One region of the Rhizobium sp. 05N49 genome, then DNA from elsewhere that is predicted to be linked to it. Evidence: predicted binding sites of a transcription regulator. Region 1 holds the regulator's gene; the other holds the start of a gene.
The links. The regulator LexA, encoded in region 1, represses DNA repair genes until DNA is damaged. The targets are predictions, from matches to a motif close to TGTTCNNNNTGTGTTCNG.
Positions count from the first base shown of each region.

Region 1 (8,029 bases):
TCGGCGATCGGATCCGCTCCACTCTGCCGGGCGACACCGGGGCCTTTGCCGCTTCACTTGTCACCGATGAGAGACGAGCGATCTCGGATGAAACGACGGAGGCACTGCGGCAGTCCGGCCTTGCCCACATCGTGGCGATCTCCGGCCTCAATATGGCACTCTCCGCCGGTATCTTCTTTGTCGGGCTGCGCGTGATTCTCAGCCTGTTCCCCGGTATTGCGCAGGCGTGGCCGACCAAGAAGATCGCGGCTGCCGGTGCACTCGCTGCGGTGACGGCTTACTATCTGATCTCGGGTTTTGCCGTTTCAGCCGAACGCGCCTTCATCATGATGGCGATCATGCTGGTTGCCGTCTTCTTCGATCGGCCGTCGATCAGCCTCAGAAACGTGGCGCTGTCGGCTCTCGTGATCCTCGCGGTCTCACCATCGGAAGTGCTCGGACCGAGCTTCCAGATGTCTTTCGCCGCAACACTTGCCCTGGTCGCCGGATACGACCTCTGGAAAGGGCGGCCGATGCGGGAAAATGCCTTTGCCAAACTTCCGATCATGAAACCTTTCTTCATGGTCGGCGGCTTCTTCGGCGGCATTTTCCTGACGTCTCTCATCGGTGGGTTCTCGACGGCGCTGTTTTCGATCGAACATTTCCACCGGCTGACTGCTTATGGCCTGCCGGCAAATCTCGCGGCCATGCCGGTTATTTCATTCATCGTCATGCCGGCCGGCATGCTGGCGATGCTGCTGATGCCTTTTGGTCTGGATGGCTGGCTATGGCCGGTGGCAGGGTTCGGGCTCGACCTGGTGATCGCCATTGCAAAGGCGGTGGCGGGGTGGGGCGGCAATATAGATGTTGCCCGCTTACCCGGCTGGTACTTTCCGGCAGCCGTCTTCGGCTTCCTGTTGCTGACCTTGCTCAGAACCCGGTTGCGGCATATCGGAACCGTAATAATCACTGTTTCAACGTTCGCTGTTGTGTTGCTTCCATCAGAAGCGATGCCCGACGTCACCATCTCGGAAGACGGCAGCCTGGTCGCTCTAATCGACGGAGAGGCAATGGCTTCAAACCGTGAAAAGCCGCCAGCCTTCATTTTCGAACAATGGCAGAGGGCACTTGCCATCGAAGAGCATCAGAAGCCGGTTATGCTTCAAGCCACCAACACACCCACCGTGTCCGATGGCAAAAGATTGCAGCTGTCAACCGATCAACAGAATGAAGCCAGAGAGACAATGAGGCAGGCACTCGCCATCAGCCCAACGTCACGATTCTCTTGCCAAAAGCGCGCCTGGTGTACCGCCTTGCTGGGCAATGGAAAGAAACTGACTGTCATCGAAAACGCTGCCTATCTGGGGCCGGCCTGCGATACGGCCGATATTGTCGTAACTCCTGTCCGATTGCGCTTCGACCGTTGCCGTTCCGGCGCGCTGCTCTTTACCGCCGAGACGCTGCGCAAGTCAGGTTCTGTCGAGCTTCGCTTCACAGATAGTGGAATCGATGTCGCAACCGCATTCGGCCCATTGCAACGCCCCTGGATGCGCCACCGCGCCTATGACTGGCGCAGCGATACATTCGCAGACGCAAGCCAGTCACCGGTCAGTGATAGCGGCGAATGAGGCCGACGAGCTTTCCCTGAACCTTCACTCGATCCGGTGGGAAAATTCGGGTCTCATAGGCAGGGTTTGCAGCCTCGAGCGCAATCGATGCACCCTTGCGCCGGAAGCGCTTGAGTGTTGCTTCCTCGTCGTCGACGAGGGCAACGACGATATCACCCGGGTTGGCGGTGCTGCCATTTCGGATGATGACGGTGTCGCCATCGAAGATGCCGGCTTCGATCATCGAGTCGCCGCGAACTTCGAGCGCATAATGTTCGCCGGAGCCGAGCATATCGGCAGGAACGGTGATGTCATGCGTATTGTTCTGGATTGCCGAGATTGGCACACCGGCAGCGATGCGGCCCATGACCGGGACGGAGACCGAGTTGCCGTTATCGGCAGCGGGCGCTGGCTTTGCCGGAGCCGGCGCTGCAACGGGCTGCGGCTTGCCGAGGCTGCCTTCGATGACGCTCGGTGAAAAGCCGCGACGTGGCTGCAGGCTGGGGCTGTAGGCCTCCGGCAGTTTGATGACTTCGAGCGCGCGTGCCCGGTTCGGAAGCCGGCGAATGAAGCCGCGCTCCTCAAGCGCCGTGATCAGCCGGTGAATACCGGATTTCGAGGCCAGATCCAGCGCATCCTTCATCTCGTCGAAAGACGGAGGAACGCCCGACTCCTTCATCCTTTCGTGAATGAAAAGAAGGAGTTCCTGTTGTTTGCGCGTAAGCATGGCGTGCACCCCAGTCTTGAAACAAATCCAGAACGGACACTATATGTTCCATATGTGTTCCGCAAGTAGCTAAATTTTCGTAAAACTTCTGTCCATTCTGGTGAGAATTTTATTTTTCTCGCGCCCGGGCCTTCCCGGCCTTGTCTCGCAACACCTGCTGAAGCACATCTCCTTGTGACTGTTGGAGGGGACCTAATGAGCCAAGATACGCTTGCAATCGATCATCTCGTTTTGCCGGTTACCGATATCGACCTTGCCCGCGAAAGACTGGGCAAGCTTGGTTTCACTGTGGCGCCGGATGCCCGTCATCCTTTTGGGACCGAAAATGCCTGCGTTTTCTTTGCCGACAAATCCTATCTGGAGCCCCTGGGTGTCGCGAGCGTCGAAGAGAGCGAGGAGACAGCACACGATGGCAATGTGTTCACCGCCCGCAATCAGGCTTTTCGCTTCCGCTGCGGCAGCGAAGGACTGTCCGCGATTGCCTTTGCGACGGCAGATGCAAAGCACGAACATGCTCGATTCGTGAAGGACAGTATGAGTGCCGGTTCTGTGCTGCAGTTCGAGCGCCCTGTTAAAATGCCGGATGGCACGGAGAATATTGCCGGCTTCCGGCTCGCCTTCGCTGGCGACCTGCGGGCACCGGATTTCTTTCTCTTCGCAGTCGAACGCGTCAATCCGCTTCCTGCCAACCGGACCGCGCTTGAGACCCATGCCAATGGTGTCACAGGCATTGCCGAGATCGCGCTCGCGGCCCCCGAGCCGACAGCCTTCGGTGAGTTCGTTCGCTCCGTGGCAAAAGGCGCATCTACTGAGCTCACGAGTTTCGGGCTGGACGTGCCCACCGGAAACGCAAAGATCAGCCTGATGACCCCGGAAGGGCTGGAGGCTTATTTCGATCTTGCCACGTCGGATACCGATCGTGGTCTGCGCGGTCGGGCGATCCGCTTTGCTGTCGGCGATCTGGCCGTGACAGAAGCGCATTTGGCTGCTAACGGGGTGACCTATACACGCAAGGGTAACCGTATTCTGGTGAAGCCTGCGCCCGGCCAGGGCGTACTCTTCGCCTTTGAGGAAACATCATGAGCTCTACTACCAACTCCGTGGTGACGGTCGGCGAAGGCGCCGGTAAGGTCACCTTCTCCAATGCTTCACGCCTGTCGCTGATTGCTGGCGCTTGCGAAATGGAAAGCCGCGATCATGCGTTCATGGTTGCCGGCACATTGAAGGAACTCTGCGCCAAGCTTGGCATCGGGCTCGTCTACAAGACCTCCTTCGATAAGGCGAACCGGTCTTCCTTGTCGAGCAAACGCGGTGTCGGCCTTGAAAAGGGGCTGGAAGTTTTCGCCGATCTCAAGAAAGAACTCGGCATTCCGGTTCTGACCGACATCCACAACGAAGAACAATGCGCCGAAGTGGGTAAGGTCGTCGATATCCTGCAGATACCAGCCTTTCTGTCTCGCCAGACGGATCTCCTGGTCGCGGCTGCCAAGACCGGCCGCGTCATCAACGTCAAGAAGGGCCAGTTCCTGGCGCCTTGGGACATGAAGAACGTGCTCGGCAAGCTGAACCAGAGCGGCAATCCGAACATTCTGCTCTGCGAGCGCGGTGCGTCCTTCGGTTACAATACGCTGGTCTCCGACATGCGTTCACTGCCGATCATGGCGGCAACGGGCGCCCCCGTCATTTTCGACGCCACGCATTCAGTCCAGCAGCCTGGCGGGCAGGGGGAAACCTCCGGAGGTGAGCGGCAGTTCGTGGAGACGCTGGCCCGTGCAGCCGTGGCAGTCGGCGTTGCCGGTGTCTTTATCGAGACCCATCAGGATCCTGATAACGCCCCCTGCGACGGGCCGAACATGGTCTACCTCAAGGACATGCCGCGACTTCTCGAGAAGCTTCTCGCCTTCGACGCGATCGCCAAGGCCGCCTGAACAGCGGGCGGCATCAGGCTGCCGCGCGGGACGGGCGCTTTTCCTCCAGTGCGAAGCGGGAGAGCATGCGCCCGAGCTGGGACGCCTCGGTGCCGAGCTCCTGGCATGCGGCGTTCGTTTCCTCGACCATGGATGCATTCTGCTGGGTCACCTGATCCATCCGGTTGACGGCAGCGTTGACCTCGACGAGCGCGACCGACTGTTCCGAAGACGAGCGCACGATCGCTTCGATCAGCGCCGTCACCTGCAGCACCTGGCGGTCGATATCGCCGAGTGCCTCGCCGGTACGGTTGACAAGTGCAACACCCGCGGAAACCTGTCGCGACGACGTCTCGACGAGAAGCTTGATCTCCTTGGCGAGATTGGCGGAGCGTCCGGCGAGCTCGCGGACTTCCTGAGCGACGACGGCAAAGCCTTTCCCCGCGTCTCCGGCGCGTGCTGCCTCGACACCCGCGTTGAGCGCCAGAAGATTGGTCTGAAAGGCGATCTCATCGATGGCGTTGATAATATCGCCGATCCTGACCGCTGAGTCCTCGATCTTCTCCATGGCAGTCACTGCTTCACGAACAATCTCGGCGGAATGCGCCGCGCTCTCCTTCGTGGCTGACATCATCGCATTGGCTTCATGGGCCCGCTCCGAGGAGTTTTTCACCGTGACCGTGATCTGATCCAGTGCCGAAGCCGCCTGTTCGAGGGAAGCTGCCTGGCTCTCGGTGCGCTGTGCCAGATCATTGGTGCTGAGCGCGATTTCGCGCGAACTGTCGCCGACCGTATTCGTGGCGGCATAAATGTCTTTCATGGCATCGGAAAGAATGATGATGCTGGTGTTGAAGGTCTCGCGAAGCTTCTCGTAAGTATTGGCGAACTGCTCGTCGAGACGCACGGTCAGGTCGCCGCGTGAGAGACGTTCCAGGCCTGCGCTCAGGCTTTCGATAACGCGCTGGCGCGTGGCATTCTCCACGCTCTTCGATGCGTCCAGTTCGGCATCGCGGCGCATCTGTACCTGCCGTTCCTCGTCCTGCAGCGCGCGTATAGCGTTGCGTTCTTCTGCCGATTCGCGAAAGACCGTGACCGCGCGCGCCATTTCTCCGATTTCGTCGGATCGTCTGACATAGGGAACTTCGCGGGAATAGTCGCCGCTCGCAAGCACCGCCATATAATCGCGCATCGCCGATAGCGGCACGATTGCGCGCCGGCGGAACATGTAGAGCCCGACGACGATAATCACGAAGGAAAGCGCGGCGGCCGATAGCGTAACGGCGGAGAGCAGTTCCGTTTGATCCGCTGCCTGCTTTTCGGCGTCCATCTGGAAGGCGTTGGCCATCGCCACGAGTTCGTTTACGGCCGTTTCGTGAACATGAAAATTCGTAGCAAGCTTGGGGAGCGCCGATTCGATGGCGGCCTTGTCGCCCTTCAGGATTGCGGGTATCGCCTCCTCGTTCATGACCTGCCAGAACGCGTCACCCTTGACGAGAACGTTGTCGAGAAGCTTGCGCTTGAGATCGGCGCTGAGCGGCGTTTCGGACCAATATTTGCGGCGGTCTTCATAAGCCGACTTCAGAACCGTTTGGATGCGTTCGATATTGGCCTTTGCCGAGGCTGGCTGCTCGACGGCTTCGAGCGCGAGCATGTAGGGTTCGATGACATAGAGCGGCGGCGGGAGAATATCGGCGACAAGATCCTTGCCGTAGATGATCTGCTTATACATCAGCCCGTTCACACGAAGCATGTTGAGTGCGTAGTTCTGCAAGCCGATGGAGGTCACCAGTCCGAGGATGACAACGGCACCGAAAATGGCAAGGCTGCGTGCAATATTGAGTTTCATCTGTGCCCCATGTGAAATGCCGCCAAGAGAGTCGATAAAATCGCGTTCTGGTTGTTTTTGGCGCGAGGCTGCAGCTTTTCATCCCTGCCGTTCCGTATCGCCCCAAGGGCTGAAACGACTGACTTCTGAGGATCTCACACGGGTATTAAAATTAAGCCGGGATGGTTACCGAAGGCTGAAATCAAGGGGCATGTAACCGTCCAAAATTGGGGCTATTCCAGGGATTTTCAGCCGTGGGTTGCTATCGACGGTGGCGGCCTGCCAACATTCTGCCCGGATGGACTGTTTATCATCTTTCGATGGGTGGGATATGCTGACCGACGACTGCCGTTCCCTTCAAAACCCTGACATGAATGTGCTATAGGCCACGTCTGATGCGCTGCTTGAACGTGCAAAATTGCGGCATTGTAATTTGCGCACCTTCGATTAAGACGATTTCAAACGATTTATCCACCCACCGAGCAGGAAGAGACCATGACTGCAATTACCGATATCATCGCCCGCGAGATTCTCGATAGCCGTGGTAACCCCACCGTCGAAGTCGACGTCTATCTCGAAGACGGCAGCATGGGCCGTGCAGCTGTTCCCTCGGGTGCTTCGACCGGCGCGCACGAAGCCGTAGAAGTCCGCGATGGCGGCAAGCGTTATCTCGGCAAGGGTGTTGAAAAGGCTGTCGAAGCTGCCAACACGGAAATCTTCGACGCGATCGGCGGCATCGATGCTGAAAACCAGATCCAGATCGACAAGATCATGATTGAACTCGACGGCACGCCAAACAAGTCGCGCCTCGGCGCCAACGCCATCCTCGGCGTTTCGCTTGCTGTCGCCAAGGCTGCAGCGCAGGCTGCCGGCCTGCCGCTCTACCGTTACGTCGGCGGTGCCTCCGCAAGCCTTTTGCCGGTCCCGATGATGAACATCATCAACGGCGGCGCCCATGCCGATAACCCGATCGACTTCCAGGAATTCATGATCCTGCCGGTCGGCGCAGATTCGATCCGCGAAGCCGTCCGCATGGGTTCGGAAGTTTTCCACACGCTGAAGAAGGAACTGGCGGCACAGGGCCACAACACCAACGTCGGTGACGAAGGCGGCTTCGCACCGGGCCTAAAGAGCGCTCCGGAAGCCCTCGATTTCATCATGAAGTCGATCGAGAAAGCCGGCTACAAGCCGGGCGACGACATGTGCCTCGGCCTCGATTGCGCCTCGACCGAATTCTTCAAGGACGGCAAGTACGTACTGGAAGGCGAAGGCCGCACGCTCGAGCCAGGCGCCATGGCCGAGTACCTGGCAGAACTCGCTGCCAAGTATCCGATCATCTCCATCGAAGACGGCATGGCTGAAGACGACTGGGAAGGCTGGAAGACGCTGACCGATCTCGCCGGCAAGAAGTGCCAGCTGGTTGGCGACGATTTGTTCGTCACCAATTCGGCTCGCCTGCGCGACGGTATCCGCATGGGCGTCGCCAACTCGATCCTGGTCAAGGTCAACCAGATCGGCTCGCTGACGGAAACGCTCGATGCCGTCAACACGGCGCACAAGGCGGCCTACACCGCCGTCATGTCGCACCGCTCCGGCGAAACCGAGGACTCCACGATCGCCGATCTCGCAGTTGCCACCAACTGCGGCCAGATCAAGACCGGCTCGCTGTCGCGCTCGGATCGCCTTGCCAAGTACAACCAGCTGATCCGCATCGAAGAAGGTCTCGGCCCGCAGGCTCAGTACGCCGGCCGCTCCATCATCCGCGCCTAATACGCGCTTGTAAATCAGCCATTTGGAACCCGCGCTCCGGCGCGGGTTTTTTGTTGAGTCTGGCCGGGAGTCGCTCAGAGTCAACGAACGGTTAATCTCTGCGCGCTAGATTGAAATGATTGGTAATGCGTTAGAGCATGCGTGTATGTGGACAAAGCATCATAAGAAGAGAAAGACAGGTCGCTTCGTCATTCCGGCCATGACGGTCGCCTTC
Region 1 covers NZ_JBFTME010000006.1:362,470-370,498, reverse strand. The annotation lists gene AC1DF8_RS15410 (ComEC/Rec2 family competence protein) at 1-1,607, shown strand, start outside; gene lexA (transcriptional repressor LexA) at 1,588-2,313, opposite strand; gene AC1DF8_RS15400 (VOC family protein) at 2,509-3,396, shown strand; gene kdsA (3-deoxy-8-phosphooctulonate synthase) at 3,393-4,241, shown strand; gene AC1DF8_RS15390 (methyl-accepting chemotaxis protein) at 4,255-6,066, opposite strand; gene eno (phosphopyruvate hydratase) at 6,541-7,815, shown strand; gene AC1DF8_RS15380 (FtsB family cell division protein) at 7,961-8,029, shown strand, end outside.

Region 2 (8,029 bases), on a different contig from region 1:
TATGTCGCCCCTGGCGACGTGGACGCCTTCGCCAGGAGCTTCCTCGCCACCTTCGGCGGCACCAGCACCAGGCAGGTGACGGCAACGGTGACGCCGACGCCAAGCAGCACCACGTCGCAGCTCCTGCAGACACCGGTTGGCACCGTCTCGCTCTTCGGCTTCAAGACGCCGATCCCCTACCCGTTCGGCAGCGAACGCACCGGCTACCTCGTCACCGATCTCGACAAGGCCGTAGCCGCCGCCAAGGCTGCCGGCGCCGATGTGATCGTCTCAGCCTTCCCCGACCCGATCGGCCGCGACGCCGTCATCCAGTGGCCGGGTGGCATCAACATGCAGCTTTACTGGCACACGACCGCGCCAAATTATCCGGCCTTCACGACAGTCCCGGAAAACCGGGTCTACGTGTCGGCTGATCGCGCCGCGGCTTTCACCCACGCCTTCCTTACCTTCTCGCACGGCAGGGTCGTTTCCGATGAAGAGAAGGCGCCGGGTATCGAGATCGGCCTTCCGGATCAGAACTTTCACCGCTTGCGCATCGAATCCGTCTTCGGCCGCATGACCGTACTGGTCACCGACGGCCATCTGCCCTTCCCCTACGGCCGCGAGATGACCGGCTATGAGACGGCCGATCTTGATGCGACGCTCCAGAAAGCCAGGGACAGCGGTGCTGAAATCCTCGTCGAGCCCTATCAGTCCGGCGAGCGCCGAGCAGCCATGGTGGAATTTCCGGGCGGCTATATTGCCGAAATCCACGCCGTCGCGGCACACTGACGAACGAATATACAGAGGGGGAAAAGACCGATGCGCCCAGCCCTGCCCGTGCTTCTGAGCTTTACCGGTGGTTATGTCGATACAGCAGGCTTCCTGGCACTTGGAGGTCTCTTTCCCGCCCATGTCACCGGCAACTTCGTCACCCTTGGTGCAGCGCTGACCCACGGCACGTCGGGCATCATCGCCAAGCTTCTGGCGCTGCCCGTCTTCTGCCTGACGATCCTCCTGCTGCGCTACCTCACCTACAAGGTACCCGCCGGTGACGAGAAGGGTTTGCGCATCCTGCTCGTCATCAAGCTATTGTTCCTGATCGCTGGCGGCGCCTGCGCCATCTGGCTTTCGCCCTTCACCAATCCGGATGGCCTGCCGTTGGTCGCAACCGGCATGCTGCTCGTCATCGCCATGGCGGTCCAGAACGCCGCTCACCGCATCCATCTCGGCGCGTCACCGCCGAGCACGCTGATGACCGGCACGACGACGCAGATCATGATCGATCTCGGCGATCTCGCCCATGGCATGTCAGGAGATCAGGCAAAGACAGTGAAAGGCCGCCTGTCGCGCATGGCAATTGCAGTGGCCGCTTTCGCGCTCGGCTGCGGCCTGGCCGCCCTGCTCTTTGCTACCGTCGGCATCTGGTGCCTGGCGCTACCACCGCTCTTTGCCCTGGTGTCGGTCTGCCTGGCCTTTGCCGGGCCGAAGGCTGCCTGAGAACGGCCCTTAGCCGCTGATGCCGCTGATGCCGCTGCCGGCGGTCGCAGCCTCAGCCACGGCAATTCGCTGTCGCAGCGTCGCCTTGCGTGCCCGAATCTCAAGCGAAATGAGTTCAGCAACCGATCCATTACGGCGCAGCAAGGCGATCGTGCTCAACACGGGAGACACGATCGCGGCGAGGACGGTTCCGAGGCCTTCACCACTGTCCGGCAAACCATTCGCCGCGATCAGCGCGACAACGGCGATCAGCAGGATGAGATTGGCAAGAATGGCGATGACATGCATATGGCTCTCCCGATGGCTGGCGCGAAACCATAGTTGAGGTCCAGGAGGACCACAACTCCTGCGCAGGCTTCCCGACCGGGCAACCAAACCTGCTGAGGATAGCGCAGCCGCTGGGAATGAAAGCAGAACATCTTTTCTGGTCTTTCCTTCCCGAATCACTACATTACGCGCCATGAGCAATAGTTTCGACGATATGCCCTTCTTCGACGAGGAACCGGGCGATGCGCCGCGCAAGCCGCAACAGCCTGCCGCTCCAGCAAGGGCGCCCGCCGCCGGCGGCGGCATTGCCGCCCGCGCCATGGCAGCCCGCGATGGCGGCCGCCCCGACTACCTCGCCGGCCTGAACCCGGAACAGCGCGAAGCGGTCGAGACGCTGGAAGGCCCGGTCCTCGTGCTCGCCGGCGCCGGCACCGGCAAGACGCGCGTGCTGACCACCCGCATCGCCCATATCCTCCAGACCGGTCGCGCCTTCCCCTCGCAGATCCTCGCCGTGACCTTCACCAACAAGGCCGCCCGCGAGATGAAGGAACGTATCGCCCTTCTCGTCGGCGGCGCCGTCGAAGGCATGCCCTGGCTCGGCACCTTCCACTCGATCGGCGTCAAGCTCCTGCGCCGCCATGCCGAGCTCGTCGGCCTGCGCTCCGATTTCACCATCCTCGATACAGATGATGTGGTCCGCCTCATCAAGCAGCTGATCCAGGCCGAAGGCCTCGACGACAAGCGCTGGCCGGCCAAGCAGTTCGCCGGCATGATCGATACCTGGAAAAACAAGGGCCTCGGCCCTGCCGATATTCCTGAGGGAGATGCGCGCGCTTTTGCCAATGGCCGCGGCCGCGATCTCTATTTCGCCTATCAGAACCGCCTGTCGACGCTGAACGCCTGCGATTTCGGCGATCTCCTGATGCATCCGATCGCGATCTTCCGCAAGCAGCCGGACCTCTTGAAGGAATATCACCAGAAGTTCCGCTACATCCTCGTCGACGAGTACCAGGACACCAACACCGCCCAGTACATGTGGCTGCGGCTTCTCGCCCAGCGCGCCAAGGGCGAGCCACAGAATGTCTGCTGCGTTGGCGACGACGACCAGTCGATCTATGGCTGGCGTGGCGCTGAGGTGGACAATATCCTGCGCTTCGAAAAGGATTTCCCCGGCGCCAAGGTCATCAAGCTGGAGCGCAACTACCGCTCGACGGCCCATATCCTCGGTGCCGCCGCCCATCTCATCACCCACAATGAAGGCCGCCTCGGCAAGACGCTCTTCACCGACCGCTCCGATCCTGACGACGTCAAGGTGCAGGTGCACGCCTCCTGGGATTCGGAGGAGGAAGCCCGCGCCATTGGCGAGGAAATCGAGCGCCTGCAGCGCGGCGATGCCGACGGCAAGAAGCATCTGCTGAACGACATGGCGATCCTGGTGCGCGCCTCCTTCCAGATGCGCGAATTCGAAGACCGCTTTGTCACCCTCGGGCTGAACTACCGCGTCATCGGGGGCCCGCGCTTCTACGAGCGCCTCGAGATCCGCGATGCCATGGCCTATTTCCGCCTGGTCTCGCAGTCGGCCGACGACCTCGCCTTCGAGCGCATCATCAACACGCCCAAACGCGGCCTCGGCGATACGACGGTACGCGCGCTTCATGATTATGCCCGCGCCCGCGATATCCCGATGCTGGCCGCTGCTGCCGACATGATCGAAACGGACGAGCTGAAGCCGAAGGCCCGCAAGGCCCTTTTCGACGTGATTCAATCTTTCCGCCGCTGGCAGGAACTGCTTGAAAACACACCGCATACCGAGCTTGCCGAGCAGATCCTCGAAGAGTCGGGCTATACCGACATGTGGAAGAACGACAAGAGCGCCGAAGCGCCGGGTCGCCTTGAAAACCTCAAGGAACTCATCCGCTCGATGGACAGCTTCGAATCCATGCGCGGCTTCCTCGAGCACGTCTCCCTCGTCATGGATGCCGAGACCAACGAAAATCTCGACGCCGTCTCCATCATGACGCTGCACTCGGCCAAGGGTCTGGAATTCGACACCGTCTTCCTGCCCGGCTGGGAGGAAGGCCTCTTCCCGCATCAGCGCTCCCTCGATGAGTCCGGCCGCGCCGGCCTCGAGGAAGAACGCCGCCTCGCCTATGTCGGCATCACCCGCGCCAAGCACCGCTGCCACATCTGGTTCGTCTCGAACCGCCGCATCCACGGCCTCTGGCAATCGACCATCCCCTCGCGTTTCCTCGACGAGCTGCCCGAAACCCATGTGGAAGTGGCCGAGATGGAGCAGAATTACGGTGGCTACGGCCGCGGCGGCGGTTATGGCCAGTCCCGCTTCGACAAGGCCGACCCCTTCGCCAATTCCTATTCCACGCCCGGCTGGAAACGCGCCCAGGCCAACAAGACCGACGCCACCCGCGACAACTGGGGCACCCGCTCCGGCCACGCCGTGGAGCGCATCGGCTACGGCGAAAGCGGCCCGCGCGGCCGCACGATCGAGGGCGAACTGGTGGCGAAATCCACAGCCACCGAACCCTCACGCTTCGCTCTCGGCGATCGAGTCTTCCACATCAAGTTCGGCAACGGCTCCATATCCGGCATCGAAGGCAACAAGCTGACGATCGATTTCGATCGCGCCGGCCAGAAGCGGGTGCTCGACGGATTTGTGGAGCGGGTCTGACCGCTCACCTTCCTTGGCGTGTGGTCGGGAATCACACGCGCAGCCGAACGCGCTTCTCCAGATGACAAAACGCCGCTTTGACCCGACTCGCGATCAGGCTTAGCCCGGTCATTGCCCGCCCATGAAAGGCAGGCTTCACAAGACCTTCAAAGGAGGTTCAAGTGACCAGTGTTTCAGCTCTGGGCAGCACGCTGACCCAGTACCAAGCCCCTCTCAATCCTCTCGACAAGAACGGTGACGGCGTCGTCTCTGCGGACGAGCTTGCCGCCGCTTCAAAGTCCTCGTCCACCAACCCCTCGTCCGCCGGAGATGACGATTCGTCCGGCTCCGATGTCGTTCAGAAGATCGCAGCCGATATCCTGGCGCTCATGCTCTCGCTCCAGAAGACGGACGACGACAACAAGGCCGGCACCGATGACAACGGTGATGACTCCAAGGGTGCGCTCGCTGCCCTGGATGCGAATGGCGACGGCAAGTTGACCACATCGGAACTTCTTTCCGCCGATCCGCAGAAGATTGCCGCCGCCGGCGGTGACGATCAGGACGGCGGCCTGATGGCCAAAGTCCTGACCGACATGCAGACCGCGCTTCGCGCATACCAGACGACCTATGGTAACTCGCCCGTAGCCACCGGCGAGAGCGACAAGACGGCCTGATGCAATGAGGCTCCGCCGGGGGAGCCTCGCTGATTGGGCCAAACGCTTTACGAGGTCGCAGACTTCTCCCTTCGCCGCTGCTTGCGCGGGCCTGATTTATCGGAGAGGCTGCAGAAATGGCTGATCATTCAACAGTTGATATGAAAATACTGCGCCGGATTGGCTGGGATCACTGGGATCCGATCGGCATCAGGCAAGTAGATGATCCGGCATGGCGAACGACCGCCACCAGCGAATACGATTCCTATCTTCTACACGCCGCCAATATGCTCCTTCACGGCTCGATGCCCGCGGCAGTCGCTGCTTACCTAGAAGAGATCGTCGTCATCAAAATGGGCCTCGGACCTGTTAGTGACGTGATTCAAGATGCCGCGATTCAAACCGTGGATGCAATTGCGACTTACCTTCAATCCAGGTCCACGCAGGCACACGACATCCGATGACGACCATACCGACCCTTCACACCGAACGATTGATCCTGCGGGCTCCCGTCATGGCAGACTGGCCGGACTATCATGCGCTGATGATCTCCGACCGCGCCCTCTACATGGGCGGTCCGCATTCGACCAAGGCCGCCTGGGGCATGTTCTGCCACGATGTCGCGCTCTGGACGCTTGAAGGCCACGGCGCCCTGATGATGGAGGATCGGGTTACGGGGCAATGCCTCGGCCAGGTCGGCATCAATCACGGCCCGCTGTTTCCTGAAAAGGAACTCGGCTGGCTCGTCTATCCGCAGGCCGAGGGTAAGGGTTATGCCTATGAGGCAGCCGTTGCCTTGCGCGATTGGGCCTTTGCTGTGCGCGGCCTGACGACACTGGTGAGCTATATCGCCCGCCCCAATGTGAGGTCGATCCGGCTGGCCGAGCGGCTGGGCGCCGTGCCGGATGCAACGGCAGCGCGTCAGGACGGAGATCCCGATGATCTGGTTTTCAGGCATCCGGCTCCATAGCCGCATGCATAAATCCTAATATAAAACGCGAAATACTTGCCGCTTTCGCGTAAAGCGCGAACGGCAACAGAAAAATACGTTGATGCAGCGATTTGCCACTCTTCATACTAGAAATAGGACTTGCGCCCGGCCCCCCGGAAATCCACTAGTTGATTGCGCCGAATGTGATTGGCATTTTGCGATGCGATATGCGTAAGGGATAGCTTGATGAAGGCGCTGCTGCTTGTCGATATTCAGAATGGCTTCTGCCCCGGAGGCAACCTGCCGGTTCTCGAAGGCGACGAAGTCGTCCCCGTCGCCAACAGCCTCATCGACAGCGGCAAATACGATCTTATCGTCGCCTCGCAGGATTGGCATCCCGCCGATCACGGAAGTTTCGCCTCCTCGCATCCTGACAAGCAACCTTTCGAGATAGGCGAACTCTCCGGCAAGCCGCAGATGTTGTGGCCAGATCACTGCGTGCAATATACGCGCGACGCCGAGCTGCATCCCAAACTCCACTCGGCTCAAATCGACCTTATCCAGCAGAAGGGCGAAAACAGGAACGTCGACAGCTATTCCGCCTTCCGCGACAACGATCAGCATGCCCTGACAGGCCTGGCCGATTTCCTGGTCGATCAGGGTGTGACGGAGCTCGATGTCTGCGGGCTGGCAACCGACTATTGCGTCAAATTCTCTGCACTCGATGCACTGGAACTCATTCCCGGCGTCAAGGTCCGTCTCATCGAGGACGCGAGCCGTGGCATCTCGCCCGAGGGTGTGGCTGCTGCGATCGACGAGATGCGTGGGCACGGCATCGATATCGTCAAGAGCGCCGATATTCTCGCCTGACGCAGGCCGCGCAATGCTTTTGGGATAAAGACATGCGCAAACTACGGCTTGTTCAGTCTTTCGTCCCTTCCTCACGCTCCAGCAGATAAATCTCTTCGCCGAAATCCTCCATCTTCTTCACGAAGGCGGCGTGCGCATCTCTGAGCCCGCGATTATAGAAATAGGGTCCGATCTTTTCGGCGAAGAATTCCAGCAGGAATTCGGCCGGCAGCACGCCGATCGGGTCGAGTTCGCGATCGAAATATTGGCGGATCTGCGAAACGATCTCCGCCTTTTCTTCCTTGGAAAATTCGATCTTCTTCATTGTCTCCCTCGCCTCGCCGGTGACGTAAACCGGTAACGCTTCAGCAAAATCGATTGGTGAATCAAGGAAATTCAATTGCCGCCGCAGGTGAGACACCATAGAGGGAAATTTCAATTCCAACAGGACGTAATCCCATGAATCGCGCCGACTTTGTCGAAGGGTTGCGGGGCGGCTTTCCCGTGGCGCTCGCCTCTGCCCCGTTCGGAGCGTTGTTCGGCGCCCTTGCCGCCGAGCAGGGCATGTCGCTATCAGAACTTACTTTCATGAGCGCCTCCGTCTATGCAGGCGCCAGCCAGCTGGTCGGTATCGAGCTTTTCGGCCACAATGTGCAGGCTTGGGTGATCGTTCTCTCCATCCTCGCCGTCAATTTCCGCCACGTGCTCTATTCAGCAGCGATTGCCCGCTACATCAGGCACTTCACCGCGCTGCAGAAGTTCTTCACCTTCTTCCTGCTGGTCGATCCGCAATTTGCCGAAACCGTCAAGCGCGGCGAGGCCGGGACGCCGGTTACCTTCACCTGGTATCTCGGCTTCGGCATCATCATCTACATCCCCTGGGTTCTGATCAGCCTCATCGGTGGCATGCTCGGTACCCTTATAGGCGATCCCAAGACGATCGGCCTCGATATCCTGCTGCCGACCTATTTCCTCGGCATCGTGCTCGGCTTCCGCAAACGCGACAATTTCCTGCCGGTGGCGCTGACGAGCGCCGTCGCCTCGGTCATTGCCTATCATTTCGTGGGCTCGCCCTGGCATGTGAGCCTGGGGGCTGCGGCCGGCATCATCCTGGCTGCGCTGATGCCTCTGCCTGCCGAGGAGCCGGATCTCGAAGCCGACGCCCTCAACACCGAAAATCAC
Region 2 covers NZ_JBFTME010000001.1:464,380-472,408, forward strand. The annotation lists gene AC1DF8_RS02405 (glyoxalase) at 1-771, shown strand, start outside; gene AC1DF8_RS02410 (YoaK family protein) at 802-1,479, shown strand; gene AC1DF8_RS02415 (hypothetical protein) at 1,489-1,767, opposite strand; gene AC1DF8_RS02420 (ATP-dependent helicase) at 1,940-4,432, shown strand; gene AC1DF8_RS02425 (EF-hand domain-containing protein) at 4,594-5,088, shown strand; gene AC1DF8_RS02430 (hypothetical protein) at 5,205-5,531, shown strand; gene AC1DF8_RS02435 (GNAT family N-acetyltransferase) at 5,528-6,037, shown strand; gene pncA (bifunctional nicotinamidase/pyrazinamidase) at 6,245-6,868, shown strand; gene AC1DF8_RS02445 (DUF2164 domain-containing protein) at 6,921-7,172, opposite strand; gene AC1DF8_RS02450 (AzlC family ABC transporter permease) at 7,307-8,029, shown strand, end outside.
Region 2: a site for LexA is predicted at 1,880-1,897, ahead of AC1DF8_RS02420 (ATP-dependent helicase). Genes of this name have one in related genera too.